4 regions of the Comamonas sp. wu1-DMT genome follow, and region 2 is predicted to be linked to each of the others. Evidence: predicted binding sites of a transcription regulator. Region 2 holds the regulator's gene; each other region holds the start of a gene.

Region 1 (7,803 bases), on a different contig from region 2:
TAGGTGGACAGGCAACTGCTGGCGACCCACTGACCAAGCCCGCAGAGAAGGTGAAAGCCCCAGGCGTTCAGACCGACTGAGGCTTTCGTTCCCAACCCTTGAAAGCCCAAGGATCGGAGCGCTGATGATGCTTTCCAAAGTGACCGTCACCACACCATTGAATGCCGCCGCCGCAGACCGCCATGTCCGCCGCATTGCCGTGGCCTATGTGCTGGCCGGATCGGGCATCACTGCCGCAGGCTTGGGCGGCTTGATCGCCTCCATTCGCGGGTTGTGAGTAGCTTTACTCTTTGACCACAGGCCTGTGCACCAGCACCGGAATATGGCTGTTCACCAGCACGCGCTGGGTTTCGCTGCCCAGCAAAATGCCGGCAATGCCCTTGCGGCCGTGCGATGCCATGCAGATCAGGTCGCAGTGGCTTTCCTCGGCCTGCCGGATGATGGCCTTGTGCACCGAGGCGTTCATGGCTCGCGCAGTCTTGCAATACACCCCCTCGGCCCTGGCAATGTCCTGCACCTCCTGCAGCACCCTGTCGGCCGTTCTCTCGGCGTCCTTGTTCAGGTCGCTGGTGTTGTAGGTCATCATCGCCTCGCCGCTGTACATCAAGGCGGCATAGTCCGGCATCACATACAGCACCGTCACCTGGGAGTCTTGCTCCTTGGCCAGCTGCATGCCCGCGCGCAGCGCGGCTTCGGAGAGTTTCGAGCCGTCCGTAGGAATCAGAATGTGCATGAACATTTTCAGCCTCCTTGCGCGCCAGCGCCTGTGGGGTTGCCACGCAATCCGAACGATTGCCAAACCCATACTCACACTCCGGGGCAGCTGATGCAACACCCAGAAGTAGGTATTCAAGCGGTTTTTTTGATGGGCAAGAAAAGGCCTGAAATTCAGTGGGAATCGGCTCGGACCTCTTTGACCACAGGCCTATGCACCAGCACCGGAATGCCGCTGTTCACCAGCACGCGCTGGGTCTCGCTGCCCAGCAAAATGCCGGCAAGGCCCTTGCGACCGTGGGACGCCATGCAGATCAGGTCGCAGTGGCTGTCCTTGGCCTGTTGGATGATGGCCTGGTGCACCGAAAAGTTCATCGTCCGCTCCAACTTGCAATCCACTCCCTCGGCCTTGGCAATGTCCTGCACCGCCTTTAGCACTGTGTCGGCCGTTAGTTCGGCGTCCCGGCGCATCTCGCTGGGGTTGTAGGCCACCATCCCCTCGCCGCTATACATCAAGGCCGAATAGTCCGGCATCACATAAAGCACCGTCACCTCGGAGCCTTGCTCCTTGGCCAACTGCATGCCCGCGCGCAGCGCGGCTTCGGAGAGTTTCGAGCCGTCTGTCGGAATCAGAATGTGCTTGAACATTTTCAGCCTCCTTGGGCATCAGCGGTAGCTACGCAATCCGAACGATTGCCTACCCATACTCACACTCGAAGGCAGCCATTGCAACACCTGGCGTCAATATTCAAGCATTCCCCCACTTGTGCTTGTTGCCGCATGACGGTGGCGGCGGCGCGACAGGGCGCAAGGCAAGCGCCAGGCTTGGGTAGCATGCTGACAATGTCCTCATCTCTCGGATGACAAGGAAGTCCCATGCTCAATACGGATACCGTTGCGAAGAGGCTGTTTGGTGCCTCCGCAGATACCTTGGATGCCAGAGCGCTCAAGGTCGCCCAGCACATTGCCCGGCGCAAACACATTTCACGCAATGTGGACCAGGAGCTAGATCAAACACCGCCCACCTTCGGCCAGCGCGCAGCCGATGCCGTCGCCACCTTTGGCGGCTCCTGGGCCTTTGTGGCGCTGTTTTGCGCAACCATGCTGGTCTGGGTGGGCCTCAACGCCTTTCTGCTTTGGGCGCGCGGCTCCACGTTCGACCCGTATCCCTACATTCTGCTGAACCTGTTCCTGTCCATGCTGGCGGCCATACAGGCGCCCATCATTCTCATGTCGCAGAACCGCCAGGCAGACAAGGACCGCATTCGCGGCGAGCACGACTACGAAGTCAACCTCAAGGCCGAGCTGGAAATCATGCTGCTGCACCAAAAAAATCGACGAGCTGCAGAAAACGCAGTGGAGCGAGCTCATCACCATCCAGAGCGAACAGCTCCAGCTGCTGCGCCGGCTGGCGGACGGCCTGCGGTCCGTTTAACTGTGCAGGTTTTGCGTAGCCTGAGGTGCTTGCCAGCGCCTCGCCGGTGCCACATGGGCTGCTGCATCCGCGGTGCAGATTGCTAAGAACAGGTAGGGCGGGAAGGGCGGTAGTACGATTCACCCATAGCAACTTGGAGAGGGTATGGGCAAATCGACTTATCGCGCATTGGTGATTGCTTCGCTGGGCATCCCATTATTCGGAATGCTGGCGGAATATGGCTTCGATCTGGTGCCCCATGAGCTGACCGATCTTTCCCAGAGCCTTTTGATGCAGTCGGAAGTCGGCCCCACGGACTGGATCTTCTTGCTGGCGCTCTCGGTGCTGGTGGTGCTCGGCCTCATTTCCTTTTACGGCCTGCTGCGGTTCAGAGCATGGGCACCCCGGTTTACCTTGTGGTCTTCTGCTGCTACGTGGGTTGTCGCCTGTTTCAGTCCGCCGATTGTGCTGTCCGGCCTGGGGAACGCGACATCGGGCTTGGGCTTTGCACTATTTGGCGCAGTGCTTGCCTTGCCGTACTACGCACCCGAAGTGCGAGAGATGTTCTGGCCCTCCAAGCCAGAGGCCTGAACAAAAGCCCCTGTCAGAGGCTTTTGTATGGACAGGGCAATCGGTTGGGCATGGGGCTGGGTAGGGCGGCCCTGGCTGTCGTAGTTCAGGTTCAGCAGATAGCAGCTGTGCTGCGATGCGTCGGTATTGCCCTGCGGACTTCTTCCCCTTGCGGGTCTTGTATTCGTCGCCCTCCCGGCTATAAATCAATCGTCTGCAAGAGTGCTGGCGTGCAATGTCAGGGCACAAAAAAACCGCCAGTTATCGGATGAGGTTCTTCCGCTTGACCTTAGGAGTTCTTATGCTCCTCTTCTTGCGAGGCGATGCCTGTAAGTGTCCTAATGCAAAAAGCCCGTGTCAAACGGGCTTGATTGATTTGCTATGCAGAGGTTTTATTCAGGGAAGTTTGTCACATGAAGACGAAGCTCTCGATCACCACTCAAGACTTCGACAACCCCTTTACGTATAGCTTCTTGCTGAGCATCTGTCTCTGAATGAATGCGTGGAGCGTATGAAGAATTTTTGATGTGTGTTTTATCAAAGTCGTAATCAAGAACAATAGCCATCTTGTGAAGAAGATCCACGAGCAGATCAATACGTTTGCTTCCCCATTGCTCTGGAGACATTTGATTGTTGCTAAGTATGTCATGATATGCCTTCCATGCCTCAATGACACTGCGCTCTTTCTTGCTTCCCTTTCCGAACTCAAGATCAATCCTATTTAGTGCCTCGACGTGCGTCCAAGAGAGTGCATAGGCGCGCGTTGATATTAGAGTTTTGAAAACACTTATTTTTCGCGCTCGAGCTTCATTGCGACTATCAAGAAAACGGGTCACTTGAACCGCTATCAGTGGGTTTAGTAGAGTCGCAGTAACGATGAGCCAGTCAGAAATCGTGATGCTGTCCATGTTTTTAAAGCTCGGAGAAAAATATTTGTAGAAGGAAGAGTGGATGATTCTAAGCTCGACGTATCCCTATTAGCCACGTGAAAAGTATAAGATCGCGCAGTGCTTGGCGAGGAGGAACTGATGGGAACATCTGAAGTTATGGGTTCAGGCGTGAACACAGGACTTGCCAATTGCACAAAGTGTTTTTTTTACTTGACCTTTGAATGGAGGAGCTCATGTCAAAAAAAGATTACAACGTCTATCAAGGCGCCGACGGGAAGTGGCGCGGCGAACGTCATGACGCTTCTAGGGCAAGCGTTGTGGGCGATACACAGAAAGCAGTTTTTGAGGCCACACGCGAACTAGCCAAAAAATCTGGGGCGGAAGTCTCTATTCATCGTGGAGACAATAGTCAGATACGTGCAAAGCACAGCTATGGGAACGATCCAAAAGATACCAAAGGATAAATAAAGCTGAGGCAGCCCAATCTGTGCCTTAGGTAAGGTGCAATCCGCTTTTATCTTTTGACCAAAGAAAAAGGCAATGTAAAGAGCTACATTGCCTTTGTTCGTTAGCAGGCACTTTTCTGGGGGCTAATCAGATTTCAAGGGCCGCCCGTGTTGGGCTGGCGTGCACTTGTGTTCATCTTGCAAAGCGCTTGATGCAGCTGGTGACGACACCCCAGATTTCCAGCGTCTGTCCTTCCTGAGGCAGGATATCGGGGTAGGTGGGGGCGCCTGCCTTGAGCTTGCAGGTGTTGCCATCGCTCTCCAGCACTCTGATGACGAGCTCGCGCTCGACAACTGCCACGACGATGCTCCCATCGCGGGCGCGCAGCTCCCTGTCCACCACGACGATATCGCCGTCATCGATGCCGTGTTCCTGCATGGATGGGCCTGCCACGCGCAGCAGGAACGTGGCTTTGGGGTGCGTGACCAGCAGGTCAGTAATATCCAGCCGCTTGCCAGCGAAGTCATTGGCGGGCGAGCCTGCGCGTGCGCTGCGATCAGCCAGCGGCAAAGTAACCGGGGACGCGATCAGTTGAACGGGCATACCACTCATGAGACGATGACTGTGCATATGTACAGTGTAGCGGTTGATGCAACTCAGGTGTTGTGAACCCACGCTGATGTCGCATGCTTTCCACTCGATCTTGCACCCGGTTCTGTGCGAATCCGGGGATCCATGTTGAGTTGCATATGCTATGCCGAAAGCTGGCCAGCCCGCAGTGGCGACTGTGGCGGGTGGCCATTAAGCGGGCATTAGCGGGCTGGAAAATGACTAGCCGCATGCATTGCAGATGCATAACGGCATTACCGGAATTACTGCGCTACGCGGCAGCTAGAGCAGCCAAGTGAATATCCGCGGCCCCTTGAGTGCTGGCCGCATTCACATGGTCAAAGTAGTCGTACCAGCCGCTGGCTTTGATGCCTGCCAGCAGAGCGTCACGAGCGGCCTGATCAGGAAAGCGCCAAATACCAAGGAATGTATGCGCGGTTCCCTGGTCAATGCTGGAGTCCGTTTCTGCCAGGGAGAGGACTTCGACACCGAGGCTGGAGAGTTGATTCAATGCGAGTCCGATGCCGCCAAGAAAGTGTTGCCTTTGTTCGGCGGACAGTGCGAGCCAAGCCGAATTGGGGGTGTAGAGCTCTACAAGGTAATGAGACATGGTTCCACTTTCACTTGAGATTGCGCAGTGCGCGTTGACATATACGTTGTGTGGCGGCGGCTTGGGTGCTTTGAAGCCATTGGGCACAGATGTCACGCACCCAGTTTGGCTGGTCCTTGGCGGCATCATTGAGCCAATTGGCGACCGAGTCCTGCACGTAGACCGAAGGGTCGTTACTCAGAGCTGAGAGCAAAGGCAGTGCTTGCTCGGGCGAGCGTTTGAGCTGTGAGATATGCGTGCTCCACACACCGCGGGGACGCAAAACCTCGCACGCGAATCGTCGGACACGTTCGGAAGGATCTTGTGTCCATGGCATCAGCTGAGCGATAGCCGCAGCCAGGTCTTGCACCAGGTGCGGCCGCATCGCCATCCAAGCCCATTCACGCACACCAAAATGGGCATCGTCTGCCAACGGGCGCATTGCGACCAGCCGTGCACTGAGATCCAGGTTAGGCTGAGCACCGATCATGAAACACGCCCAGCCTCGTGCCATATCGGCGCGGTGCGTTTGGCACTGTGCGATGCCCTTTGTACCCAGGTCCTCCAGCAAGACTGCGCCGATACGGGCCATGCGTTTGAGCACACCCAGTTGGCAGGCTTCATCGATCGTGCTCAGTGCGTGAGCCGTAAGTGCCGGAAAGAGTGTTCGTGCCAGTACGGCCTGGTCGACTGCTAGGCACTCAGCCAGCGTCGCACATTGCAACTCCCCGCGCGATAGCGCATGAAGAACGTCCCGAGGAATGTCAGCGGTGCGCGTCGCACCCTTGCGGACTTGATCACTCATGATTCAACGTCCGATTCAGGGCCTCGTACTTTCTCCAGCAACGCTGCCAACTGCTTTCGCTCATCTACAGACAGGTTGCCAAACAAGCCTGCAATCCACCGACCATGCTGGTCGATAACGGTACCGGCTAGTTGTTTTCCTTTTGATGTCAGTCGAATGCAAAGAGCACGGCGGTCTTCGGCGTTGGCGTGTCGTTCAATCAGACCTTCACGCTCCAGTCCGTCTAAGAGGCCGGTCACCGTGGCGCGGGTCACGCCAGCCTGTTCGGCCAGCGCGTTGGGTGCGAGTCCGTCAGGCGCCACATCGAGAAGGAACAACAGCACAAAGCGCCCCTCAGACAAACCATGAGGGGCCAGCAAAGCAGCGCAGTCGCGGTCGATGTTTGCAGCCATCGACAGCACTTGAAAGCACAGCTGGATGCCATCCACATCGGGAAGTTTGCGTCGTTGTGCTTCTTCTATTAGCGCCTGGTACTTCTGTTCAAGCTTCATTAGTTAGCCAAAATATAATATGGTGGCTAATTATATGAGCAAGATCACTTCATGAATAGTGGACCGAGCACCAGCTCATCAGATGCCGGCTTGTCGATTGCAGATCTTGGCCTAGCTGAGCGCCGATTCAATGGCCAAGCAGAGTAGGGTATTGAACCGTCAGGGCCGTTCAGGGGCAGCGCTTGCTTGTCATCAACTGGCGCGGGCCGACGAAGCCCGCACTTTCATCCGGGTTAGTTGGTGGCAAAGCAGTACATCAGACCGGCGCTGCCGCTTTGTTGGAGCTGCTCGACGCTGCAGCCGCGCGTGCCGTGCGACGAGTTCCACGAGGCATTGGCCACAGGGTCGGGATTGGTGCCCTTGTGGTCGTGGTGGCCCACGATGGCAGAGCCGCCGTCGCTCTTGGTCCAGTTGCCGCAGGTGGTGTCCTTGCCGGGCTCGGGCACGGCCAGGGTGCCGTCAGGGCGCGAGCCGGTGAGGATGTCGTGGCGGTTGACCTCGTCGCCAAAGCCCGAGACGACTTCGCCCTTCTCGGTCAGCGAGGTTTCCTTGCCAACCTTGGCATTGGCACTGTGGAGGTCGGCCACGCTGGTGGCAATGACCACGCCCTTGGCGTTGCGCCACGGGCCGTTGCCGATGCGGTCGCGCGCATTGACGGCCGGTTGTCCGTTCAGCGCTACATTGCTCAGGTAGGCGCGCCAGGCCTTGTTGCCTGCGCCCACGTTTGCGGCCAGCGACTGGCAGTAGCGGTCGGCCCCGGCCAGCCCGCCCAGGTCGCCGCCCTTGCCGGGGTTGGTGCTGGTGATGAAGAAGCTCATGGGGTTGCCGCCCGACGACCCCATGGCGCCGCAACCAACAATCAGTGCGGCAGCCGCAAGGGCGGTGCTGGCAGAAAGAACCAAACGACGGGACATGGCAGGCTCCTGAGCAATAGTGGAGCCCGCAGGCTAACGCAACGTGGTGTCAGCGGCAATATGGGCGGGGTTGCGAGTTGAATTCATCGCCATGATCGTTGTTTGGATAAACAGTGCAGCTTTTGCATGTTCGTTCGCTATCATTGCCATTGCTAGAGTCTTTCGATTCGGGTGACAAGCGCGTTTGATTTTTCGTCCAAATCTGGTGAGGTGTATGCGCACTGACGTTCAAAAAAAACTTTACTCCACTCGCAGCGTGTCTTACGTTTGGACTGCTTTCACCTGTCTTCGTTGGTTTCCTTGGCCGAGGAACCCTTGCGACTTGTGTCGCTGCGCTTGGCTGGATATGTTTTTTGGCCA
Region 2 (7,803 bases):
TCCTTAATGTTTGCCGGTGGAGGCGGGCCGGTGTACCAGCACCGGGACATGGCTGTGCGTCAGGACGCGCTGGGTTTCGCTGCCCAGCAAAATTCCGCCAATACCTTTGCGACCGTGTGAGGCCATGCAAATCAGATCGCACTGCAATTCCTGCGCCTGGTGAACAATGGCTTGGTAAACAGAGGCGTGGGTGACTCGCACAAAGTTGCAGGGTACGCCTTCAGGTCTGGCAATCTGGTCAACGAACTGCAAAGCCGCATCTGCATCGCTGTTGGCACTTCGCTCGAACTCTGTGCTGTTGTAAGTCAGCAGTGCGTCTGCGCCGTAGATGATGGCGCGGTAATCGGGCATGACATAAAGGCCGGTCACCTTGGCGCCTTGTTCACGCGCAAGCAGAACGCCAGCACGCACGGCAGCCTCTGACAGTTTGGTGCCATCGGTGGGAATGAGCAGGTGCTTGAACATGTTCAGCCTCCTGATGCCGGAAGATGTGCCTGAGAATCAATTTATTCCAATATTTCGAGCTGCGCAATGCCTAGTTCTTGAATGCAGCAGAGTTGTAGACAGGAGGTAAGACTCTGTAACGGGGTCGATCGCGTCGAGTTGTCTCATTCCTCGGGCGAAGGAGGAACGCGATTGAGGATTTCGCCAGTGGCCTCTATCTCGAACTGCTGTGGATTGAGCCAGTTGACCTCCTGATGATCGGCAGTTTCAAAGTAAATGGCAGACGGTCGTATGGAGACGCCATGCGGCATGTCGACCTCATCAAAACTCTGATAGACCAGAATCAGGCGCAGGTCTCCATTGGCGTCTTTGGCCTGTATGTGCTGCAAGAGCTTGCGGTAGGCACTCATAAGACGCCCTCATTGACATGTGTATATGAATGTTTCCACTGTCGAAGAGGTGCTGCAATACCCTGATCCGGGTATCCGTTCTGACGCATATTCGCGCCTGACAAGGAGTTTAGAAGGCTGCGAGGCTTGTGCGAAATGCGTTCTGGCGGACAGGCACAGGCAGAACATCAGCAAATAATTTACATGGCGATCCAGATCGTTCGGCGCCAATATAGAGGGCCTGCTCTGGCGACATCGAGTTTTTGCCTATGCACTGCTGGCAGAGTTGTCTGGCGCCATATCTGCCGGCCGATGGGCCAAGAGCGTTGAGGTGGCTTCCTGTTGGATGCAATGGAAGCTTTGTTGCATCGCCTGCAGGCCTATCGCGGGTCGGGCTCAGAGCTGCACGAGTGCAGGCAGTCAAACCTCACTGAGCTTTCAGACTTGCGGGGCTGCTTGCTCATGGAGTGCCATACGCTCCAGCGCGGCACAGACATCGGCCATGCGTCCGCAGATCAGCAGGCATTCGGGCTGACTGCGCGGCTCACGCTGCACGATCTTGAGAAGTCGTGGAGAAGCTGCTTGCCTAGACTCGTCGGTTATTGGCGATTGCAGCTCTGGTGTCGCTGCAAAGGTCTGAGGACAAAGCGTATTGCTGCCTAGACGACTGCGGCCGCGGTTGGCGCGTATGACAGGAATGCTGATCTGCTTCGCCTTTGGGCGATTGGTAGTGAAGGATACAGGTTCTGCAGCGGCTTCGCTTGCATCATCAGAGCAGAAGTTCGGGTTGAGCGACAGCGTGGCAGGCTGCCCTTTAAGGGTCAGGCGTGTCAAAGCCTGCAGTGATGTGGCGAATCCCATTTGGCAACTCCTCTTGATGACCTTGCGGCATGGATAAGGGCAGGATTGCGTTCTTCAGGCAAAGCTCCGCCCAGGGCGAAGCTCAACGGCTTCGCGCCTACCACCTGGGCTTGAGAGGGAAAGAGGCTCAGTGCCTCCGCTGCATAGGCGGAGGGACGCCGTCTGCCCGTTACATGAACATGCTGTTGCGGATAAGGCCTACGGCCAGGCCTTCGATGGCGAATGGCTCTTCAGGATCGACGTGAATGATCTTGTAGTCGGGGTTCTCGGGCAGCAGCTCGATGCCCTGAGGCGTGCGCTTGAAGCGTTTGACGGTCACGTCGTCACCGAGGCGGGCCACCACAATCTGGCCGTTGCGCGCTTCATGCGTAGCCTGTACCGCCAGCAGGTCGCCGTCCATGATGCCCGCGTCACGCATGGACATGCCGCGGACCTTGAGCAGGTAATCGGGCTTGGCGGCAAACAGGCTGGGCTCGACCGAATAGCTCTGATCGATATGTTCCTGGGCCAGAATAGGCGAGCCGGCAGCGACGCGGCCGACCAGGGGAAGCACCAGCGGAGCCAGTGCCGTGAGCGGCAGCGCAAAGCTGGCACCGCGTGCAGCATTGATGGTGCGCACGGTATCGGCGCGCAGGCGAATGCCGCGCGATGTGCCGCTGACCAGATCTATGACGCCCTTGCGGGCCAGTGCCTGCAAATGCTCTTCTGCAGCATTGGCCGACTTGAAGCCAAAGGTGCTGGCAATCTCGGCCCGGGTAGGGGGCGCACCCGTGCGAGCGATGCTGGACTGGATGAGGTCCAGAATCTGCTGCTGGCGGGGAGTGAGCTTGGGGTGGTCCATGGGCATTCCTTGATCGATCGATGATGAATACTGTGTGTTCATCCAGTACCTGTATTTTTAATCAGTTTGAAGAGGACTGCAAGTGGAACCTGACAAAAATATCGTCATCCTGGGCACGGGCGGCACGATTGCCGGTGTCGCCGAGCAGGCGGGCACCAGTGTGGGCTACCGTGCGGCCCAACTGGGCGTGGCTCAGCTGCTGCAGGCCGTGCCGGACCTGGAGCGCGTTGCTTCTGCATCGCTGCAGGTGGAGCAGCTAGCGCAGCTGGACAGCAAGGATATGGATCACGCGACCTGGCATGCACTCGCGCTGCGATGTGCCGAGCTGCTCGCTCGTGATGACGTGAGCGGCATCGTGATCACCCATGGCACCGACACGCTGGAGGAAACCGCCTGGTTTCTGCAATGTGTTCTGCACCCGGCAAAGCCCGTGGTGCTGACCTGCGCCATGCGCCCGGCCACAGCCATTTCGGCTGACGGCCCCGGCAATCTGCGCGATGCCGTGGCCTGTGCGGCCGACATGCAGGCTGCTGGCCGCGGTGTGCTTGCCGTGGTGGCGGGCCGGGTGTTCAGTGCACGCCAGGTGCGCAAGGTGCATCCTTATCGTGTGGATGCCTTCGATGGCAGTGGTGCCGGCCCGCAGGGCTGGGTGGAAGAGGGGCGGCTGCGCTGGGCAACAGGCGGGCTGCCGGTCGTTGCGGCCAGCTCCACTGCAATCGCTTTACCGCCCGCAGATCACTGGCCCCTGGTGGAGCTGCTGCACAGTCATGCGGGCTGCAACAGTGCCGTAGCTCTGGCGGTGATGCAGGCCTGGTATGCGGCAGGCGTGCGTGCCGTGGTGGTGGTGGGCACGGGCAATGGCACACTCCATCAGGCATTGGGGTCAGCCCTGGACTGGGCGCAGGCGCAGGGCATGGCTTTGCGCATCACGACCCGGTGCGAGGAGGGGCAGGTGGTGCAGGCCGAGGGAGCGGGGGATAGCCGTGTGAGCAGCCTGCCGGCGGCCAAGACCAGAATCAGCCTGATGCTGGAGCTGATGGGCTGGCCTCACGCATTGGATTGATGCTCTTGTTATGAGAGCTTCTAGCCCTCATTGATAAAGAGTATTCATAGTGTTTTGCTCTGAAATCCAATGAATGTAGGCGCGGGCAGCTATGAATATTGATGGCTCCAGCGCCATTCCTGGTACAGCTTTTCCGCACCGGACTGATGTCGGCCGGAAGGCCGGGAGCGCGAGCTTCAAAAACAAAAAAGGCCGGTGATGACTCCAGCCTTTTTTGCCCAGAGATGCCTGGCCGCTAAAGTCGGCAAGGCTCCATGAGCGAGTGATCAGGACGATCAGGAAGCCAGAGCGGCCAGAGCGCGTTCGGTGATTTCTTCCACGCTGCCTGTGCCGCTGATGGCGCGGTACTTGGGGGCCGCTGCTGCATCGGCCTTGGCCCAGTTGCTGTAGTAGTCCACCAGAGGACGTGTCTGGCTGCTGTAGACGTCCAGGCGCTTCTTGACGGTTTCTTCCTTGTCGTCTTCGCGCTGAACCAGGTCTTCACCGGTCACGTCGTCCTTGCCTTCCACCTTGGGAGGGTTGAACTTGACATGGTAGGTGCGGCCCGAGGCGGGGTGGCTGCGGCGGCCGCTCATGCGTTCGATGATGGCGTCGAAGGGCACGTCGATTTCCAGCACATAGTCCAGCTTCACGCCGGCGGCCTTCATGGCGTCGGCCTGGGGGATGGTGCGGGGGAAGCCGTCAAACAGGAAACCCTTGGCGCAGTCGGGCTGAGCAATGCGTTCCTTGACCAGGTTGATGATCAGATCGTCGCTGACCAGCTGGCCGGCGTCCATCACGGCCTTGGCTTGCAGACCCAGAGGGGTGCCAGCCTTGACGGCGGCGCGCAGCATGTCGCCCGTGGAGATTTGAGGGATACCGTACTTTTGGCAAATGAAGGCCGCCTGAGTGCCTTTGCCGGCGCCGGGTGCACCCAACAAAATCAGTTTCATGGAAATCCTTGAGGAGAGTAGAAATTCTTGCTGGCCCAGGCAGACGGGTGGTCGTCCGTAGTCCCCGGGCCGTATTTTTTCGCGGGCAAGGATAGCACGCACAAGACCAACACAGGCTTACACAATTCAGTCAAGGCTGTCACAAGTGCGGCCAATTGAAGGCATGTATCCGCTGCAAACGCGATTGCTGTAGTTGTAATCCAGGTGCCGAAGCCGTTACATATGCTATTCGGACTATGCGGAAAGTATAGCGATCAGCGCTTTCCTGGACTGGCCCAGGGCCCTTTGGGGCTGTGTGCGCCGACGGGGCTGCTGCCGGCTTGATGCCTGAGCAGCCCTGGAAGAAGACGGCCTGCGGACCGGTGTCGCCAAAGTGCGCAGGTCTTTTTCTCAAACAGCAAAAACAGCGCGCACGTGCTCCAGGTCTTCGGGCGTGTCGACGCCGGCACCCGGTGCATCGGGCGTAATATGCACGGCAATGCGGTGGCCGTGCCAGAGGGCGCGCAACTGCTCAAGCTGCTCCATGGCTTCGGTCGGTGCAGGTGCCAGTTGTGGGAATTCGCGCAGAAAACCGGCCTTGTAGCTATAGATGCCAATATGGCGCAGCGGTGTGAAACCTGTGTGACCGGCCCTGGGGGCAGCCGTCTGCCACCAGGCCTCATCGCCGTGGTCGCGCGAGAAAGGGATGGGCGCGCGGCTGAAATAGCTGGCCAGACCCTTGACGTCACAGACCACCTTCACCACATTCGGGTTGCGGTAATCCGTCAGGCTATCAATAGGATGGGCGGCCGTGCCCATGCTGGCTTCGGGGCGGGCCAGCAGCAGTTGCGCCACGGCCTCGATGAGCTTGGGGTCGATCAGCGGCTCGTCGCCTTGCACATTGACGACCACATCGTCGCCGGACAGGCCCAGCTGCGCACAGGCTTCAGCCAGACGGTCGCTGCCGCTGGGATGATCCTTGCGCGTCAGGATGGCCTGGATGCCATGCTCGGCGCAGGCCGCCACAATGCTCTCGTCGTCGGCCGCCACCACGCAACGGGCTGCGCCGGCCAGAGCCGCGCGCTGGGCCACGCGTACCACCATCGGCAAGCCGGCAATATCGGCCAGGGGTTTGCCGGGCAGACGGGTCGAGGACAGTCGGGCCGGGATCAGTACCGTATAGCTCATGGCTTATTGCTTTTCTTCTTCCAGCTCGTCGTCGGACAGGGTGCGGGCTTCGTTTTCCAGCAGCACAGGGATGCCGTCGCGCACGGGATAGGCCAGGCGCGCGCTGTGGCTGATCAGCTCCTGATGCTCGCGGTCAAAGCGCAGCGGGCCCTTGGTAACGGGGCAGACCAGCAGTTCGAGAAGTTTGGCGTCCATGGAGTATTCCTGCAAAACGGGATGAGGGCGCCAGCAGGGGGCTGGCGCTGCAAAAAGGGGGATCAGCCGAGGCCGATCCATAGGCTCAATGATAGTCAGGCTGGCTTGCCATCGCGGCGAATATTGGCGTTGGCCTTGGCCAACTGCGCGTCCAGCAGCTCCCAGAAGGCCTGCGGCAGCTGCAGCTCAAGGGGAACGGCCCAGGCTTCAGGATGGCTGCGCCAGAGCTTGACGGCATCTTTCTCGGTGCAAATCAAGGGCTTGTCGTTTTCCAGCGTGCGAGAGAAGCTCTCGAAATCATAGTGATCGGGCAGGGCCTGGGTTGCTGCCGGAGTGATGCCCTGGGCAGCCAGCATGGCAAAAAAGGATTCGGGGCGTGCCACGGCGGCCACGGCCTCCGGGCTCCGAGCGGCCAGACTGCGCAGCGGGATGCTCTGGCCATGGCCGTTGTGGGCGGTGTCGGCCAGGCTGCGCTGCAGCGCGAAAGCCGGGGAACTGCCCAGTGGCCGGGGCGGCTGGCCGGCATGCAGTGTGGCCGTTACCGGGCGAGGCCAGGGCTCGCGCAACGGGCCTGCGGGCAGCAGAAAGCCGTTTCCGACTCCTTCATCATTGAAGACGCACAGCTCCACATCGCGTGCCAGGGCAAGATGTTGCAGGCCGTCGTCGCTCACGATCACGTCGACCTGCGGGTACCGCTGGCGCAGCTCTTGCGCCGCCTCCAGACGCCTGGAGGCGACAAAGACAGGCACGCCGGTGCTGCGCGCCAGCAGGGCGGGCTCGTCGCCGACCTCGCTGGCGGGGCTGTCCGGCAGTGCCTCACGGCAATCCTGTCCGTTCTCGATCCTGCGGCCATAGCCGCGCGAGATGATGGCCGGCTGCCAGCCCCTGGCCTTGAGGTGGGCCACCACGGCTTGAGTCACAGGGGTCTTGCCCGCGCCGCCCGCAATCACATTGCCGACGACGATGACTGGCAGACCCGTGCTTTGCTGGCGGCTGCGCATGCGCCTGGCGTTCCAGGCCTGCAGCACCCCATAGAGTAGCGATAGCGGCCACAGCAGCCAGGCACCCGCTCCACGCCGGCGCCAGAGGGCGCGCAAGCCATGTTGCGAGGAGGATGCTTGGACGGTGTTTTGAGGCATAGGGGTTGGGATCATACGGGCGCGGCCGGAGTTCCCGCAGTCAATCGGCCTGCGTGATGCGCAAATACCTGGGCCCTGATTCCGCGAGCTCGGGATCAAAAACTGCCAAACAGGCTGCCCAGCGCCACGATGACGGCAAGGGCAGCGACGGCCGGGACGATAGCCACCATGGCAATGTCCAGATAGGACTGGCGATGCGTGAGCCCACAGATGCCCAGCAGGGTGATGACGGCGCCGTTGTGCGGCAAGGTGTCCAGTCCGCCCGTGGCGACGGCCGTGACGCGGTGCAGCAACTGGGGCGACAGGCCGGCGGCCTCAACCATCTGCTGCCAGGTGCTGCCCAGGGTCTGCAGTGCAATACTCATGCCGCCCGAGGCCGAGCCGGTGATGCCGGCCAGAATATTGATGGCGATCGACATCGAGATCAGCGGGTTGTCCGGGTAGATGTTCAGCACCGCATCGCGTATCAGCGTGAAGCCTGCCAGCGAGGCGATGACAGCACCATAACCGACCTGGGAGGCCGTGTTCAGCAGCGGCAGGGCCGAGGCGCTGGCACCTTCGTCGAGCAGTTGCTTGAGCTGTGGCAGGCGGCCCCACCACAGGGCAACCAGCAGGCAGATTGCCGCGGTCAGGGCCGCAATCACGGCCCAGATGCCGCGCAGCGCCTCGATGCTGGTGGCGCCGAAACGGGCTTCGGCCAGATAGCGCGTGTCCAGACCTGCAAGCACATGCACCGATAAAAGATAGTTCAGAGCGATCACCACGGCAACAG
Region 3 (7,803 bases), on a different contig from region 2:
GGTCAGGCCCTGCAGCATCTCCTCGATGCGAGCACCCAGAAAGGCGCGCAGTGCCGGGTCGTCCTTGCCGCCTTCGCTGCCCCACTGGGCACGCGTGCGCCCCCATTCCTCGAGCAGATCGGACAGCGGCAGGCGATTGAGCACGCTGCGCACCACGAACTGCACAGCGCGCCCATTGCCCACCCAGGGCTGCAGATGCTCCATCGCCGCGCCCACGGTGAGCAGGTCGGCCGCCTTGTGCATGGCCTGGTGAGCGCTGGGCAGGGCCTCGATGCGCTGTGCCAGCATGGCCGCCAGGCGCTCGGCCAGGCCCTGGCCGTAGCGCGCCACCAGCTTGCCTGCCGCCCGGGCGCGGCCCAGCTGCAGACCGACCATGAGGTAGGCGGGAATGATGAAGATCAGCACCACGGCCACCAGCAGCGGCGGCGACATCAGCAGGCTGATCACGGCGCCGTAGATGCCGGTATGGGCCGAGGCATGAATGCCCTGGCCGGGATCGGCCATCAGACGGGAAAAATAGAACACGGCCGCGCCGCAGCCCAGCACCAGGGCCAGCAAGGCACCCAGCATCAGGCCGCCCAGCAGCGATTTTCCGGCACTCAGGCCCACGCGCAGGGCGGATGGGGCGTCAGGGGGTTGCGAAGCAGTCAGCACGTGGGTCCCTCCGATATGAGAAGCTGTTGCCGCCGCAAGCGGGCAGGGAGCGGGCTGCCGCCTCAGTCCTCGTCCTCGCTGTCGGGTGCAGGGGAGTATGGGGCATCGCGCAGCACGCGTGAAGCCACGCTGGACGAAAAGCCGCGCGAAGCCAGAAAGCGCAGCTGCCTGGCCTTTTCCTTGAGGTCGACGGGCACGCTGCCAAAACGCTTGCGCCACAGCTCGCGCGCACGCTGCAGCTCGCTGCCGCGCAGCTGCTCGCCCGCCTGGCGCACGGTCTCGTCATCGAGCCCCTTGCTGCGCAGATCATGCACCAGACGCGCTGCGCCATAACGGCCGGCCTTGCTGCGCAAGACAGACTCGACCACGCGCTCCACGCTGATGAAGCCCCGCTGCTCCAGCTCGTCGAGCACGGCATTCAGATCGTCGCCCTCCTCCACATGGGCGGCCAGCTTGCGCTGCAGCTCCAGCCGCGAATGCTCGCGCTGCGCCAGCAGCTTGAGGGCGCGGCCCTTGAGTGAAAGTTTGGCAAAGCTCACTACGCATCTCCAGAAACAAAAAGGCGCAGGACGAACCTGCGCAAAGATGGCAAACCTTTTGAGCAATGAGGCCCGCACTCAAACACTGGCGCTCACCAAGCCAGGGACATCAAGCAGGGGCCGCACCCGCAGCGAGGATGTCATCCCCTTTCGCGAAAGGCGCATCGCGCCTCAGGGTGACTGAATCAACCTTCAATCACGCCGTCCTTGTCCACCTTGCCCTTGCCGCCCTTGGCAGGCTTGGCCTCGGCAGCCGCAGCACCGTCCACGGGCAGCAGCTTGATGCCCAGGCTCTCGCGCACCTTGTTTTCGATCTCAATGGCCAGCGCGGGGTTCTCGCGCAGGAATTCACGCGAGTTGTCGCGGCCCTGGCCGATTTTTTCGCCGTTGTAGGCATACCAGGCACCGCTCTTTTCCAGAATCTTGGCGTTCACGCCCATGTCCAGAATCTCGCCTTCGCGGCTGATGCCTTCGCCAAACAGAATGTCGAACTCTGCCGTCTTGAAGGGGGGCGAGACCTTGTTCTTCACGACCTTGACCTTGGTTTCGTTGCCGATGGCCTCGTCGCCCTTCTTGATGGTGCCGGTGCGGCGGATATCCAGACGCACGGAGGCATAGAACTTCAGCGCATTGCCGCCGGTGGTGGTCTCGGGCGAGCCGAACATCACGCCGATCTTCATGCGGATCTGGTTGATGAAGATGACCATGCAGTTGGTCTTCTTGATGGTGGCCGTCAGCTTGCGCAGGGCCTGGCTCATCAGACGGGCCTGCAGGCCGGGCAGGGCGTCGCCCATCTCGCCTTCGATTTCGGCCTTGGGCGTCAATGCGGCCACCGAGTCGATGACGATCAGGTCCACGGCACCCGAGCGCACCAGGCTGTCGCAGATTTCCAGAGCCTGCTCACCGGTGTCGGGCTGGCTGATCAGCACGTCGCTGAGGTTCACGCCCAGCTTCTGGGCATAGCTGGTGTCCAGCGCATGTTCGGCGTCGATAAAGGCGCAGGTGCCGCCCTGCTTTTGCATCTCGGCAATGACCTGCAGCGTCAGCGTGGTCTTGCCCGAGGATTCGGGACCGTAGATTTCGATCACGCGGCCACGGGGCAGACCACCTACGCCCAGCGCGATGTCCAGACCCAGGGAGCCGGTGGAAACGACCTGAATGTCTTCGATGGCCTCACCTTCACCGAGCTTCATGATGGTGCCCTTGCCGAACTGCTTTTCGATCTGGGCCAGGGCTGCAGCCAGGGCTTTGGCTTTTTCGCTGTTGGCGTCGTTGGTCTTGGCGATGGCGTTCATATCAGGCTCCGAAGTAGGTGAATGACTGTCTGTGGCCAGTCCTGTTTTTGCATTCAGGCTGGATGCTTGAACAGTAGTTTAGAGGCTGATTCTGCAGATTTATTTAAATATTTAGTCAGTTTGCCTTACTATTTACCCATGTCAGAAATCGCCCCCGTCACCCCGCCCGCCGATGCCTGGCGCCAGACCCATCTGGGTCGTTTGCTGGGCCATGCCATGCGCCGCTTCGATGCGCGCGTGCTGCAGCTCATGGCGCGTGCAGTGGAGGTGCCGCTGACGCTATCCAATCTGGCGGCGCGCGACAAGGTGGGGGCAGCCCATATCCACATCACGCGCCATCTGTCGCTGGCTGGCGACCGGCTCACCGATCTGGCCGACAAGGCCGGCATGACCAAGCAGGCCATGGCCGATCTGGTGGCGCAGTGCGAAGCCTGGGGCCTGGTCACGCGCGAGGCCGACCCGCATGATGCGCGCGCCAGGCGCGTGCGCTTCACCGATACGGGTCTGGCCTGGCTGCAGGCTTTTCACGACGCCGTAAGCCAGGCCGAGGCCGAATTTCGCGAGGCCGTGGGCGCGGATGTGGCTACCGTGGTCGCGCTGGGCCTGGAAGCCTATGCCGAAGGCTACTGAGATTCTGTATTGACGCCTTCTTGACGCCTATGAGCGGCTGTCGAGAATTGCCCCGAACGGCCATGAGCCATCCCTACAATGGCAGCAAAAGTGCAAACAGGCACACATAACAAGCAGGAGACACACATGCGCATACTGATTGCCGAAGACGACCAGGTGCTGGCGGATGGCCTGCTGCGCACGCTGCGCAGCTCGGGCGCCGTCGTCAGCCATGTGGCCAATGGCAGCGAGGCCGATACCGCCTTGCTGACCAGCAGCGAATTCGATTTGCTGATTCTCGATCTGGGCCTGCCAAAGGTGCACGGCCTGGAAGTGCTCAAGCGCCTGCGCGGGCGTGGCGATGCGCTGCCGGTGCTGATTCTCACGGCCGCCGATTCGATCGAAGAGCGCGTACAGGGCCTGGACTATGGTGCCGACGACTACATGGCCAAGCCGTTTGCGCTGTCCGAGCTGGAAGCGCGCGTGCGCGCCCTCACGCGTCGCGGCATGGGCGGCGCCAGTTCCACCATCAAGCATGGCCCGCTGGTCTATGACCAGACCGGCCGCGTCGCTACCATAGACGGCAAGATGGTGGAGCTGTCGGCGCGCGAGCTGGGCCTGCTGGAGGTGCTGCTGCAGCGCGCAGGCCGCCTGGTCAGCAAGGACCAGTTGGTGGAGCGCCTGTGCGAATGGGGCGAGGAGGTGAGCAACAATGCCATCGAGGTCTATATCCACCGCCTGCGCAAGAAAATCGAGAAAGGCCCGATCCGCATCGCCACCGTGCGCGGCCTCGGTTACTGCCTGGAAAAGATAGCACCCCCCTGAGCGGCTTTGCCTAAGCGGCCCCCGCCGCTTCCCCCCGAGGGGGACGATGGCCTTTGCTGCGGGGCGGCCCTTGCTGGTCATCCCTGAGTTGGAATACGCCAGTTTTACAAGCATGAAAATTTTTCAGCGTGAGCAGCGATCCCTCTTCGGCGAGATCCTCGACTGGATGCTCACGCCGCTGCTGCTGCTCTGGCCCGTGAGCCTGGCGCTGACCTGGCTGGTGGCCCAGGGCCTGGCCAACAAGCCCTTCGATCGCGCGCTGGAGTACAACGCCCAGGCCCTGGCTCAGCTGGTCATCGTGCAGCGCGGCAAGGTGCAGTTCAATCTGCCTCAGTCGGCCAGCGAGATCCTGCGCGCCGATGAATCGGACACGGTGTTCTTCCAGGTCAGCGGCACCAGGGGCGAATATCTGGCCGGCGAGCGCGACCTGCCGCGCCCGCCCTCCGTCGACGAGGACACGCCCACCGGCTCGGTGCTGCTGCGCGATGAGGAATACAAGGGCATTGACCTGCGCGTGGCCTATATCTGGGTGCGCATGCCGCTGCCCGGCGAGCCCAACGCTCTGGTGCAGGTCGCGGAAACACGCGAAAAGCGCAGCGTGCTGGCCACGGAAATCATCAAGGGCGTGATGCTGCCGCAGTTCGTCATCCTGCCGCTGGCCGCCCTGCTGGTCTGGCTGGCACTGGCACGCGGCATCAAGCCGCTGCACCGGCTGGAGGAGCGCATCCGCGCGCGCAAGCCCGAGGATCTCTCGCCCATCAATCACAAGGATGTGCCGCTGGAGGTGGTGCCGCTGGTCGATTCGGTCAACGATCTGCTGCAGCGCCTGCATGACTCCATCGCCACGCAAAAACGTTTTCTGGCCGACGCGGCCCACCAGCTCAAGACCCCGCTGGCGGGCCTGCGCATGCAGGCCGACCTGGCCCAGCGCGAGGGCACGAATACCGAAGACCTGAAGCGCTCGCTGGCGCAGATCGGCCGCTCAAGCATGCGTGCCACCCATACTGTCAACCAGCTGCTGGCACTGGCACGGGCCGAGAGCGCCGTGCCCGCCATGCAGGGCTGCAACCTCGTGCGCATCGTCACCGACGTGGTGCAGGACTGCCTGCCGCGCGCCATGGACAAGCACATAGACCTGGGCTACGAGGGTGCCAGCGCCAGCACGCCCGGTGTCTGGCTCAACGGCAATGCCACGCTGCTGGCCGAGCTGGTGCGCAATCTGGTGGACAACGCCATCAACTACACGCCATCGACCAGCGAACAGCCAGGCGTGGTCACGGTGCGCGTGCAGGCCGATCATTTCGGCCAGATTCTGCTGCTGCAGGTCGAGGATTCAGGCCCCGGCGTGCCGCTGGGCGAGCGCGAACTGATCTTCCAGCCTTTTTACCGGGCGCTGGGCTCCGAAGCCGACGGCTCCGGTCTGGGCCTGCCCATCGTTATGGAAATCGCCCGTCAGCACGGCGCGCAAGTGCTGCTGCAGGATGCCAGGCCCGGTCATACCCCGCCGGGGGCGCTGTTTACCGTGCGCTTCAAGGCCATGCCCGGACAGCAGTGAAGCGCAACCTAGAAATGCACCAATTCGGTGCCCCCCAAGACTGAGAAGCCGCGCCAGGCTTGGCTTTGCGCCCGTTTGCCCCGATGCGAATATCGGAAACTGCGTATTTGGCAAGTTCTCGCTTACCCTAGAATCAATTCGATCATGGGTTGTCTGAAGAGTCGCTATTTGCGCTCTGCAAGACAGCAATTTGGAATCACTGGATCCTGGGAGCTTTTTGATGCAACGACGTCAATTCATCTACACCGCCGCTGCTGCCGCAGCCGCTTCTTCTTTCTCCGGCATGAGCATGGCGCAGGACACATCGCGTCCTCTGCGCATCGTCGTGCCCTTCCCCGCTGGCGGCCCCACTGACATGGTGCCCCGCAATATGCAGGACGTGCTGATCAAGCTGCTGGGCGGCCAGGCCGTGGTGATTGAAAACAAGGCCGGCGCCGGCGGCTCCATCGGCATGGCAGAAGTGGCTCGCGCCACCGATGGCGTGACCTTCGGTATCGCCACCCTGTCCACCCATGGTGTGAACCCCGCCGTGTTCAAGAAGCTGCCTTACGACGCGATCAACGACTTCGTGGGCGTGACCGAGATCGTCAAGGCCCCCGGCGTGCTGGTGATCAACCCCAAGCTGATTCCCGTGAAGACTTTTGCCGAGTTTGTGGCCTACCTCAAGGCCAACCCCGGCAAAGTGTCCTATGCCACCCCCGGCAACGGCACCATCGGCCATATGTGGGGCGCCCAGTTCCTCAAGAGCACGGGCACCGAAATGCACCACATCCCCTACCGTGGCTCGGCTCCTGCCATCAACGACGTGCTGGGCAACCAGGTTCCCGTGTACTTCGATCAGGTGAACTCGTCCCTGCCCCACATCAAGTCGGGCAAGGTGCGCGCCCTGGCCGTGTCCTGGCATGAACGTCTGGACGTGCTGCCCGATGTGCAGACCTATGCGCAGGCCGGTCACCCCGACCTGAACGAGCCTTCCTGGTTCGGCCTGGTGGCCCCCAAGAACACGCCCGCCGCACAAGTGGAACGTGTGCAAAAAGCCATCATTGCCGCACTCAAGGACCCCGCCGTCAAGCAGCGCATGGCTGCTCAAGGCCTGTACCCCTCGGGCACATCGAGCGCCGACTTCACCAAGCAGATCGCCAGCGAAGTGGCCAAGATGAAGAAGCTGGCCGCCGTCGCCAATATTCATTTGGACTAAAAACAGGAGCTGGTTGCGCTTATCGCAACTGGTTTTCCAATACAAAAGGCCTGCAAATGCAGGCCTTTCTTGCGATAGCAGCTACGAAAATTACTTGGCACAGGCCTGCAAGGCCTTGGGCACCAGATTCTTGCCAGCCAGCGCCGCCACTTCGTTGCGGAATGTCGGCGTGGCCTTGGGCAGACGCAGCGCATAGGTCGTCACATCGGGACGCTCCTGCACCACGCGCGCGGTGCGCACGCCCTGGCGCGCGAAAGTGGCCAGTTGCCGCTGGGCGGCTTCTTCCGTCGAAAAACGTCCCAGCGACAGACCGGGCTCGAAGCTGCCGCCGGCGCGGTCGAAGTCGATATTCATCAGACGCAGCTCGCCGCGCTTGCGGTCCATGAATTCGGCGTCTGGGAACTTGCCCATATAGACCATCCAGCGCCCGCCCTGATGGCTGGCCACCAGCTCCCAATCGCTCTTGGACTTGCCCGCCAGCGCACGTCGGATGCTGTCGGCCTGCGCCTCTTCGATGCCGTTGGCCTGATAGCAGGTCTCGGGCTCCTTAATGGCGGTCTTGGCATCCTTTGTGTCCTTGGCGTCCTTGGTTTCCCTGGCCGCGACGGTTGCAGCTTCGGGCTTGCCATCCGACTTGCTTTCGGGAGCTGCGGGCGGCGCGCTGTCGTCCACCGCAGGCGCTTCGGGCTCCATAGTCTTTGCCGGTTCAACAGCCGGAGCTTGCGCCGCTTCGGGCTGCTGCAGCACCAGGGCATCCGGCCTGATCTGCTCCTGAAGGCGCTGCGGCTCGGACTGCAACTCCGGCGCCAGCCCCATGCCGGCCAGATAGCCGTGGCTCCACATGTAGTAACCCGCGTTGCCCAGCAGCAAGAGCAGGAAAACGATTCTCAGCATAGGTTTCTCACATCAGTTATCCATGGGCTGCAGCCGCTCGCGGGCAGCCGAGCAAGGGCCTGGGCGGCCCCGCCGCCCCGCAGCGAGGGCTGCGTCCTTCTCCCCTAGCGCGCAGCGCGTAGAGAGAGGAGGAAGGCGCAAAGCGCCTCAGGAGGTGCTTCATTTCAAGCCTGCAGCGGGCTGCCAACCGGACGCACGCTGATTTCAGAACTGGTCACGGCTTGCAGGCCGGTC
Region 4 (7,803 bases), on a different contig from region 2:
TGGCATTGTTCACCTCGGCCATGGCTTCTTCCACGGCCTGGCGCACGGTGTGCTCGGGATTGAGCTGAGGCTCCTGAGGCAGGTAGCCGATGGACAGGCCCTGCATGGGGATGGCTTCGCCTTCATACTCCTTGTCCACACCGGCCATGATCTTCAACAGCGAAGACTTGCCCGAGCCGTTCAGACCCAGCACGCCGATCTTGGCGCCGGGGAAGAAACTCAGGGAAATGCCTTTCAAGATCTGGCGCTTGGGCGGCACCGTCTTGGTCAGCTGATTCATCGAAAAAACGTATTGAGCCATGTCCGAATTGCTTTGAGTTACTTGGATTTATGCAAAAAAGTGTGCCGCTTTACACGGCAATCAAACCATGATTATCGGTGCATGCGACAATACCCCTCGCAACAGGCGTCCAGTTGCCTGCTGCAGCAGCACTTCAGCTGGGGACAAAGGAAGCGTTTCCAAGCTCCCAACACGCAAACTATATCTGCCTACAACTGGCCAGGCACCCCACGGGTGCCATGACAGGCTGATACCCCGCGCCCAGGATTGGCGCAATTGATCACAATGACATTTGAAGAACTGAATCTGGCACCCGCCATTCTGAAGGCCGTACAAGAACAGGGTTATGAAAACCCGACTCCCATTCAGGCACAGGCCATTCCTCTGGTTCTCGCCGGGCACGATCTGCTGGCCGGCGCCCAGACCGGTACCGGCAAGACTGCCGCCTTCACGCTGCCCATGTTGCAGCGCCTGGCAAGCGGCACAGCGCCCAAGAACAAGTTTGGCGGCAAGGGAATCCGCACTCTGGTGCTGACCCCTACCCGCGAACTGGCGGCCCAGGTGGAAGAAAACCTGCGCGGCTATGCCAAGTATCTAGACATCACCTCGACGGTGATTTTTGGCGGTGTCGGGATGAAACCGCAGATCGCCCGCATCGAAAAAGGCGTGGACGTTCTGGTTGCCACGCCCGGCCGTCTGCTGGACCTGGCCGGTCAGGGCTTCATGGACCTGTCCACCGTCGAGATGCTGATCCTGGACGAGGCCGACCGCATGCTGGACATGGGCTTCATCCATGACGTCAAGAAGGTTCTGGCGCTGGTGCCCAAGGACAAGCAAAGCCTGCTGTTCTCTGCCACCTTCAGCGATGAAATTCGCGAGTTGGCCAATGGTCTGCTGCGCAACCCCCAATCCATCCAGGTCACGCCGCGCAACACCACCGTGCAGCGCATCAAGCAGGTGATCCACCCCGTGGGACGCGGCAAGAAAAAGCAGGTGCTGCTGCACATCATCCAGGAAAACAACTGGAGTCAGGTGCTGGTCTTCACCCGCACCAAGTTTGGCGCCAACAACGTGGCCGAGTACCTGACCAAGAACGGCGTTTCCGCCATGGCTTTGCACGGCAACAAGAGCCAGAGCGCCCGTACCCAGGCCTTGGAAGGCTTCAAGACAGGCGAACTGCGTGCGCTGGTGGCAACAGATATCGCGGCACGCGGCATCGACATTGATGAACTGCCCAATGTGGTGAACTACGAGATCCCCAATATCTCGGAAGACTATGTACACCGTATCGGCCGTACCGGCCGTGCCGGCCGCGAAGGCAACGCAGTCAGCCTGGTCTGCATGGACGAAGAAGGCTTCATGATGGATATCGAGCGCTTTACCAAGCAGGAGATTCCGGTGCAGCCCATCGAAGGGTTTGGTCCTGAAGAAGGCGAAATCGCCGAGCCCATTGCCATGGGCCGACAAACCCTGTGGGGTGGCGCTGGCAAGCCTCCCAGCCGCGATGTGATGCAGGCAGCTGCCAAGGCAGCCCGCCAGGAAATGATGGAGCGCATCCGCTCCAACAAGACTCCCAATGGCGGCCGCGGTGGCCGCCGCCCTGCTGCCGCAGATGCCCAGCAAGGCGAAGCAGAAGGTGAAGCACAGCAACGCCCCGCACGCCAGCACAAGCCCCGCAGCAACAACCGCGTCAACAGCCAGCGCAGCCAGGGCCAGCAAGCTGTCGAACGCGGCGAACGCAACTCCGATCGCGGCGCAGAGCGCAACGGCGAGCGCAGCAACTCCTTCGGCCCGAGCGAGCGTGCTCCACGCCCCCAGGGCAACAACGATCAGCAGCGCACTCCCAAGCGCGGCGGCGCCCGCCAGTTCGGTGATCGTGAACGCGGCAACCGCTACGACGACCAACCCCCCCCGCGCCGATGCGCACCTGGGCACGCAGCAAGGACATGCCCGCCACAACGGCGCGCGCGGCAGCAATGCCGGTGGCCAGCCAGATCCAATGCGCACCAGCGTGGACAGCATGGCTGACCGTGGTCGCCGTGGCGGCTTTGGCGGCGGTCGCGGTGGCTTCGGCGGAGGCAATCGCGGTGGCAACCGTGGAGGCTTTGGCGGCGGTTACGGCCGTTAATCCACGGCGTCTATGGCTGAAGGTGTGAAACTACCTTCAACCCAACCTCCTGAAGGGCTGCAATCTCCAATATTGCAGCCCTTCTGTTTTTTCCAGCTGCAGCATCGCTGCGTGCTGACAGCCGACAGCAAGCCAGCCGACCTAATATGGGCTCCAGATGTGCGAAGCTTGAGCTTCCGCTCTTGGCATGTTCTTTTTATCTGCGTTGAACTTATGACATTTCTTACCAAGCCTGTTTTCTCTCATGCCAAGCGCACGCAGTCCGTCTGGACCCAAAGCATGCTCAAGCTGACGACAGTGGGCTCGGCAGTGCTATTGACGGCCTGTGCCAATGTGCAGCTGCCGCCCTGGGCTGGCATGTCAGGCCCTGCAACGGCCCCAGCCCCCTCCGCAGCAAGTTCTCCTGCCGCCCCTTCGGTGATCAGCCAGGCGGTTGCCCCTACGCCACAGCTGACTGCCCTGCCCTATAACCCGGCCATCGAGTCTCGCTTTACCGACCCCACCACTCTTTATGACACTCCGGGTCTGGGTAGCGGGCGACAGCAGTTCAGCACGCAGACAGAAATTTCTGCATGGTTGCAATCAGTGAGCAGCAAGGCTGGTAACGGCTCGCAACTGTCCACCGTCACTATCGGTACCTCTCAAAGAGGACTGCCGATTCAAGCGCTTATTGCGACTCAAGGCCAAAGCACCCAGGCAACAACCATCAACAGCAGCGGCAAACCCACTGTGCTCTTGGTCGGCGGCCAACGTGGCGACGAACCTGCCAGCACTGAGGCCCTGTTGGTCGTCGCACGTGAACTGAGCCAGGGCGGCCTGCTGGCGCCCTTGCTGCAGCAGACCAACATCATCATCGTACCCCGGGCCAATCCTGATGCGGCAGGCACAGCCAGCCACGTCACAGCAGACGGCACAGACCTCGTTCACGATCATCTTCTGCTAAGCACTCCGGAAGCACAGGCCCTCGCCCGCCTGACCCGTAACTACCGGCCTGCAGCTGTGATTGATCTACGTGAATTTGCAGCAGCTGGCACGTTGCTGCAGAAATTTCAGGCCGTGCAGCGCTACGACGTACTACTGCAACCCGCTGCCACGGCCAATGCACACGAATTTGTCAACAAGGCAGCACGAGAGTGGTTCAGCCAACCCATACGCAACGCTCTCAAGCAGGCAGAGCTCAGCAATGAATGGTTTTTTCAGCCCAGTGCTCAGCCTGAGGACAAATCAATGTCCATGGCCGGTTTGACTGCCGACACTCTTGCCAACACCAGCAGCCTCAAAAACTCTGTCGCTCTGCTGATAGCCAGCCGCGGCTCCGACCTGGGGCGCCTGCACATTCAGCGCCGCGTGCACAGCCTGGTCACTGCGGCAACTGCAGCACTGCGAGCCACGGCCGAGAAATCAAAAAACCTGAAGCAGGTCGAATCCTTTGTGTCCCGCGATATTTCCGCTCTCGCTTGCCGCAACACCCTGACCATCCAGGCCAAACAAACACCTGAGCAGCGCACCATCCGCATGCTGCAGGCCGAATCCGGCCAGGAAATCGAAGCCCGTGTGGACTGGAATTCATCGCTGAACATAAAGCCCGAACAAAGCCGTCCCCGCCCATGCGGTTACTGGCTGTCGGCTGACTCAGGGCGAGCCGTCGACCGTTTGCGCCTACAGGGAGTGCAAGTCATGCAGATTGCAGAATCTGGTCAGATGCTGGCAGAAAACTACACCCCATCCCGTACCGGCAGCAACACCCCCGTGCTGACGCGTGGCGCCATTGAAGCGCCAATGGGCAGCTACTACATCACCCTCAACCAGGCAAAAGCGCATTTGGCGACTGCAGCTCTCGAACCTGACACACCCTTCAGCTATGTAAGCAAAAGCCTGATTACTGCCCCCACGGACATTGCACGCGTCGTCGCCGCACCATCGGTCGTTTTTGAAGAAGAAATGGAATGAAAATATAGAGGCAAGATCGCAGAGTCTTAAATGCACTCTGCGCACACTGCTGATGCAGAAACAAAAAGCCCATTCATGCAATTGCATGAATGGGCTTTTTCTTCGCTTGGCCTGCCCGACAGGGATCGAACCTGTGACCCACAGCTTAGAAGGCTGTTGCTCTATCCAACTGAGCTACGGGCAGATGATTGATTTCACTAGGTTTCTTCGCTCTGGACTCAACCTAGATTTGCGGAGCGCTCCGCATTGGTCATTTCTCGTTTGATATGACCGATCGTTATTATGCCTTGGTTCGGGCCGCCTTCGGTACAACGTACGGCAGGTATGCATCCACCGCCAAAAGGGTCGCAGGAGGGTTGATGGCGGTCAATTGATATACTGTATGCATGTACAGCCATCGACTCTTGAGCGGCATGCCCGTCCAACTCACTGCCTCCCCAGTTGCTTTGCCTCTGGCAGATTGCAGCGTGCGCGCAGGCTTCCCCTCACCGGCCGAGGACTTCTCGGGGAAGCGGCTGGACATAGCTGAATTGCTGGTTGAGCACCCCCAGGCCACATTTCTACTACGCGTGGCCGGGCCATCCATGCGCGAATACGGCATCGATGACGGAGACATGATCTTGGTCGATCGTGCGCTGCGCCCCCGCCATGGCAGCATCGTCGTGGCTATCATTGATAGTGACTTCACTGTCAAAGTGCTGCACACCGCCAGCGGCTCCTGCAAACTCAGGGCCGGCAATCCCACCTATCCCGACATCGTGCCCAAAGAGGGGCAGACTCTGGAAATCTGGGGCGTCGTAACCAGTTGCATCAAGCGCTTTGCCAGGTGAACACATGCACATTCCCGCCAAACGACGGCCAGAGTTTGAAGCGGCCCGCGTATACGAGTACCCCGAGCACCTGCTCGCCTCGCTAGAGGGGGTGCCAGCTGCACCGGGCGTCTATATTTTTCATGCCGCCGAAGGCGAGTTGCCGCTGTACATCGGAAAAAGCATCAACCTGCGCGCCAGGCTGCTCTCGCACTTTCGCACCGAAGATGAGGCCCGAATGCTGCGCCAGGCAGCGCGCATCAGCTTCATACGCACTGCTGGCGAAATCGGGGCCCTGCTGCTGGAAGCGCAACTCATTAAGCAGCAGCAACCGTTGTTCAATCAGAAGTTGCGCCGTAACCGGCAACTGTGCGCGCTGCAGCTGGCCAGCGATCAGCCGCAAGTCATCTACTCGCGAGACATCGACTTTGCCAGCACACCCGACATTTTTGGTCTATATGCAAGCCGTCATTCAGCCCTTGAGGCGCTGCGTGATCTCGCCGATCAGCACAAGCTTTGCTATGGCGCGCTGGGCCTGGAGAAGCTGGCCCAAGGCCGCGCTTGCTTTCGCAGCATGGTGCGTCAATGTGCCGGTGTCTGCCACGGCGTAGAAACCTCAGAGCAGCATCGGGCCCGGCTCATCGAAGCCCTTGAAGGCCTGCGCGTGGTGACCTGGCCCTTTTCTGGAGCCGTCGGCATCGAGGAAAAGTGCGAGGACATGCGGCAGATCCATGTCATCCACAACTGGTGCTACCTGGGCAGCGCCCCGACCGTGCAAGCCGCGCGCAAGCTCAACAGCGTGGCCGCAGGCTTCGATGCGGACGGCTACAAGATCCTGTGCCGCCCCATCCTCGGCGGCAGCGCCAAGATCATCCCCTTGTAGGGGGAGCAAATGTTTGCGCTCATCGACGGCAACAACTTCTACGTCAGCTGCGAGCGGGCTTTCCGGCCCGCTTTGCAAGGCATTCCTGTCATCGTCCTGAGCAATAACGACGGTTGCGCCATCTCACGCTCCGATGAGGCCAAGGCCCTGGGCGTGAAGATGGGGCAGCCGTTTTTTCAGTTGCGTGATCTGGTCGAGCACAAGGGCCTCGTCTGCCTCTCACCTAATTTTGAGCTGTACGGCGACATGAGCGACCGCATGATGTCGCTGGCTGCCGGTCTGGGCCCCACCCAGGAGATCTACAGCATTGATGAGTCATTCATCGGGGATCTGGACGGCGTGCGGGATCTGACGCGCCGCGCCTTTGCTATTCGGGCACGCATCCTGAGATGGACAGGTATCCCTACATGCATAGGCCTGGCCCCCACCAAGACCCTGGCCAAGCTCTGCAACCATGTCGCCAAGGACTCGGAGCGCAAGCCTGGCAGCTATCCCGCAGAGCTGCAGCGGGTCTGCAACTGGGCCGAGCTATCCGAGCAGCAACGCATCGATATCCTCGGCCGCACCGCCGCTGGCGAGATCTGGGGCGTGGGCCGGCGTATCTCGGCCCAGCTGGCCGAGCAAGGCGTGCTGACGGCACTGGACCTGGCCAGGCTGCCCGCCCATGCCGCGCGCGATGGCTGGAGCGTGGTGCTTGAGCGCACCGTGCGCGAGTTGCAAGGCGTCAGCTGCATGAGCTTGGAGCTGGCCCCAGCTGCCAAAAAGCAGATTGCATGTACCCGCAGCTTCGGCCACCCCATCACCACCCTCCCCCCACTGATTGAAGCCGTGAGCGAATTTGCGACCAGGGCCGCAGAAAAGCTGCGCGCTGGCGGCTTGCGCGCAGGTGCCCTGCATGTTTTCGCGCACACATCGCCATTTAGGCCCGGCCCCAAGTTCTACAACATGGCCGTGATGCAGCTGCAGCCCCCATCCTCCGACACCAAGGCCCTCGTGAATGCCGCTGTGCGCGGCCTGCGCATGATTTATGAGCCCGGCTACCAGCTCTCCAAGGCCGGAGTGATGCTGCAGGATCTGTGCCCGGCAACCGTTCACCAAGGCGACCTGCTTTTCGAGGAACCAGGCCGCGATCAGAGTAAGCTGATGGAGGCCATGGACAAGGTCAACAAGCGCTTTGGCAAGGGCACGGTGCATGTCGCCAGCACTGGTGTGCCCGAGTTGGACGAGAGCGGCTGGCGCATGCGACAAGAACGCCGCACACCGAGATACACCACGAAACTGGATGACATTCCCATTGCTAGGGCTTAAGGACGATGACCTTCTATGCAATGTTACAAAAAACAACAAACACTAAATGTAGTGCCAAGTGGCACGTTTGTACGCCCCAAACACTAGATGTAGTGTCCATTCCAAGAAGTCACCGATCACAGAAGTGGCAGGAAGTCAAGAAGAAGTATTAAAAATATCTTTACTGAGCTAAACTAGCCCCAACACACCCGCCACACGTCCTAGCTTCGGCTAGGGTCTGCCTTAAAAAGCAGCGTGCAAAAGGCGGGTTTTTCATGCCCGAAAGTTCTTAGTGTGTCCCTAACCACTTTCACTAAATCGGCGTCAAATCCCAGCACGCTGCTTACCAAGCTCGAAGGCCAAGGTCTTCAAGTGGCGGATCGGTCGACGGCGCTCAACTATCTCCAATATGTTGGCGGCTACCGACTCAAGGGATATTGGCACCACCTCATCGACAAAGCAACCA

Evidence for each region. The regulator LexA, encoded in region 2, represses DNA repair genes until DNA is damaged. The targets are predictions, from matches to a motif close to ACTGTATNNNNATACAGT.
Region 1: the regulator LexA is predicted to act here: its motif matches at 4,657-4,674, upstream of V8Z78_RS19760 (LexA family protein).
Region 3: the regulator LexA is predicted to act here: its motif matches at 2,546-2,563, upstream of recA (recombinase RecA).
Region 4: the regulator LexA is predicted to act here: its motif matches at 4,736-4,753, upstream of V8Z78_RS22420 (LexA family protein).

Annotation. Positions count from the first base shown of each region.
Region 1 covers NZ_JBANEM010000015.1:38,214-46,016, forward strand. Annotated here, with positions in the region: gene V8Z78_RS19725 (hypothetical protein) at 125-277, shown strand; gene V8Z78_RS19730 (universal stress protein) at 284-739, opposite strand; gene V8Z78_RS19735 (universal stress protein) at 889-1,362, opposite strand; partial or broken gene V8Z78_RS19740 (DUF1003 domain-containing protein) at 1,591-2,149, shown strand; gene V8Z78_RS19745 (hypothetical protein) at 2,294-2,719, shown strand; gene V8Z78_RS19750 (DUF6680 family protein) at 3,091-3,606, opposite strand; gene V8Z78_RS19755 (DUF2188 domain-containing protein) at 3,822-4,052, shown strand; gene V8Z78_RS19760 (LexA family protein) at 4,228-4,638, opposite strand; gene V8Z78_RS19765 (DUF6616 family protein) at 4,916-5,254, opposite strand; gene V8Z78_RS19770 (DNA alkylation repair protein) at 5,265-6,038, opposite strand; gene V8Z78_RS19775 (MarR family winged helix-turn-helix transcriptional regulator) at 6,035-6,529, opposite strand; gene V8Z78_RS19780 (hypothetical protein) at 6,763-7,443, opposite strand.
Region 2 covers NZ_JBANEM010000007.1:179,329-187,131, forward strand. Annotated here, with positions in the region: gene V8Z78_RS12400 (universal stress protein) at 4-465, opposite strand; gene V8Z78_RS12405 (hypothetical protein) at 609-854, opposite strand; gene V8Z78_RS12410 (hypothetical protein) at 1,272-1,694, opposite strand; gene lexA (transcriptional repressor LexA) at 1,864-2,535, opposite strand; gene V8Z78_RS12420 (asparaginase) at 2,618-3,598, shown strand; gene adk (adenylate kinase) at 3,874-4,530, opposite strand; gene kdsB (3-deoxy-manno-octulosonate cytidylyltransferase) at 4,921-5,697, opposite strand; gene V8Z78_RS12435 (Trm112 family protein) at 5,701-5,892, opposite strand; gene lpxK (tetraacyldisaccharide 4'-kinase) at 5,988-7,031, opposite strand; gene V8Z78_RS12445 (GntP family permease) at 7,127-7,803, opposite strand, start outside.
Region 3 covers NZ_JBANEM010000024.1:26,274-34,076, forward strand. Annotated here, with positions in the region: gene V8Z78_RS23765 (hypothetical protein) at 1-654, opposite strand, end outside; gene recX (recombination regulator RecX) at 717-1,193, opposite strand; gene recA (recombinase RecA) at 1,379-2,488, opposite strand; gene V8Z78_RS23780 (MarR family winged helix-turn-helix transcriptional regulator) at 2,627-3,118, shown strand; gene V8Z78_RS23785 (response regulator) at 3,245-3,922, shown strand; gene V8Z78_RS23790 (sensor histidine kinase) at 4,035-5,477, shown strand; gene V8Z78_RS23795 (Bug family tripartite tricarboxylate transporter substrate binding protein) at 5,698-6,675, shown strand; gene V8Z78_RS23800 (hypothetical protein) at 6,766-7,569, opposite strand; gene V8Z78_RS23805 (biotin--[acetyl-CoA-carboxylase] ligase) at 7,734-7,803, opposite strand, start outside.
Region 4 covers NZ_JBANEM010000020.1:65,383-73,185, forward strand. Annotated here, with positions in the region: gene ettA (energy-dependent translational throttle protein EttA) at 1-301, opposite strand, end outside; partial or broken gene V8Z78_RS22405 (DEAD/DEAH box helicase) at 566-2,408, shown strand; gene V8Z78_RS22410 (M14 family zinc carboxypeptidase) at 2,622-4,358, shown strand; tRNA gene V8Z78_RS22415 (tRNA-Arg) at 4,466-4,542, opposite strand; gene V8Z78_RS22420 (LexA family protein) at 4,772-5,188, shown strand; gene cho (excinuclease Cho) at 5,193-6,050, shown strand; gene V8Z78_RS22430 (Y-family DNA polymerase) at 6,060-7,358, shown strand; gene V8Z78_RS22435 (Abi family protein) at 7,632-7,803, shown strand, end outside.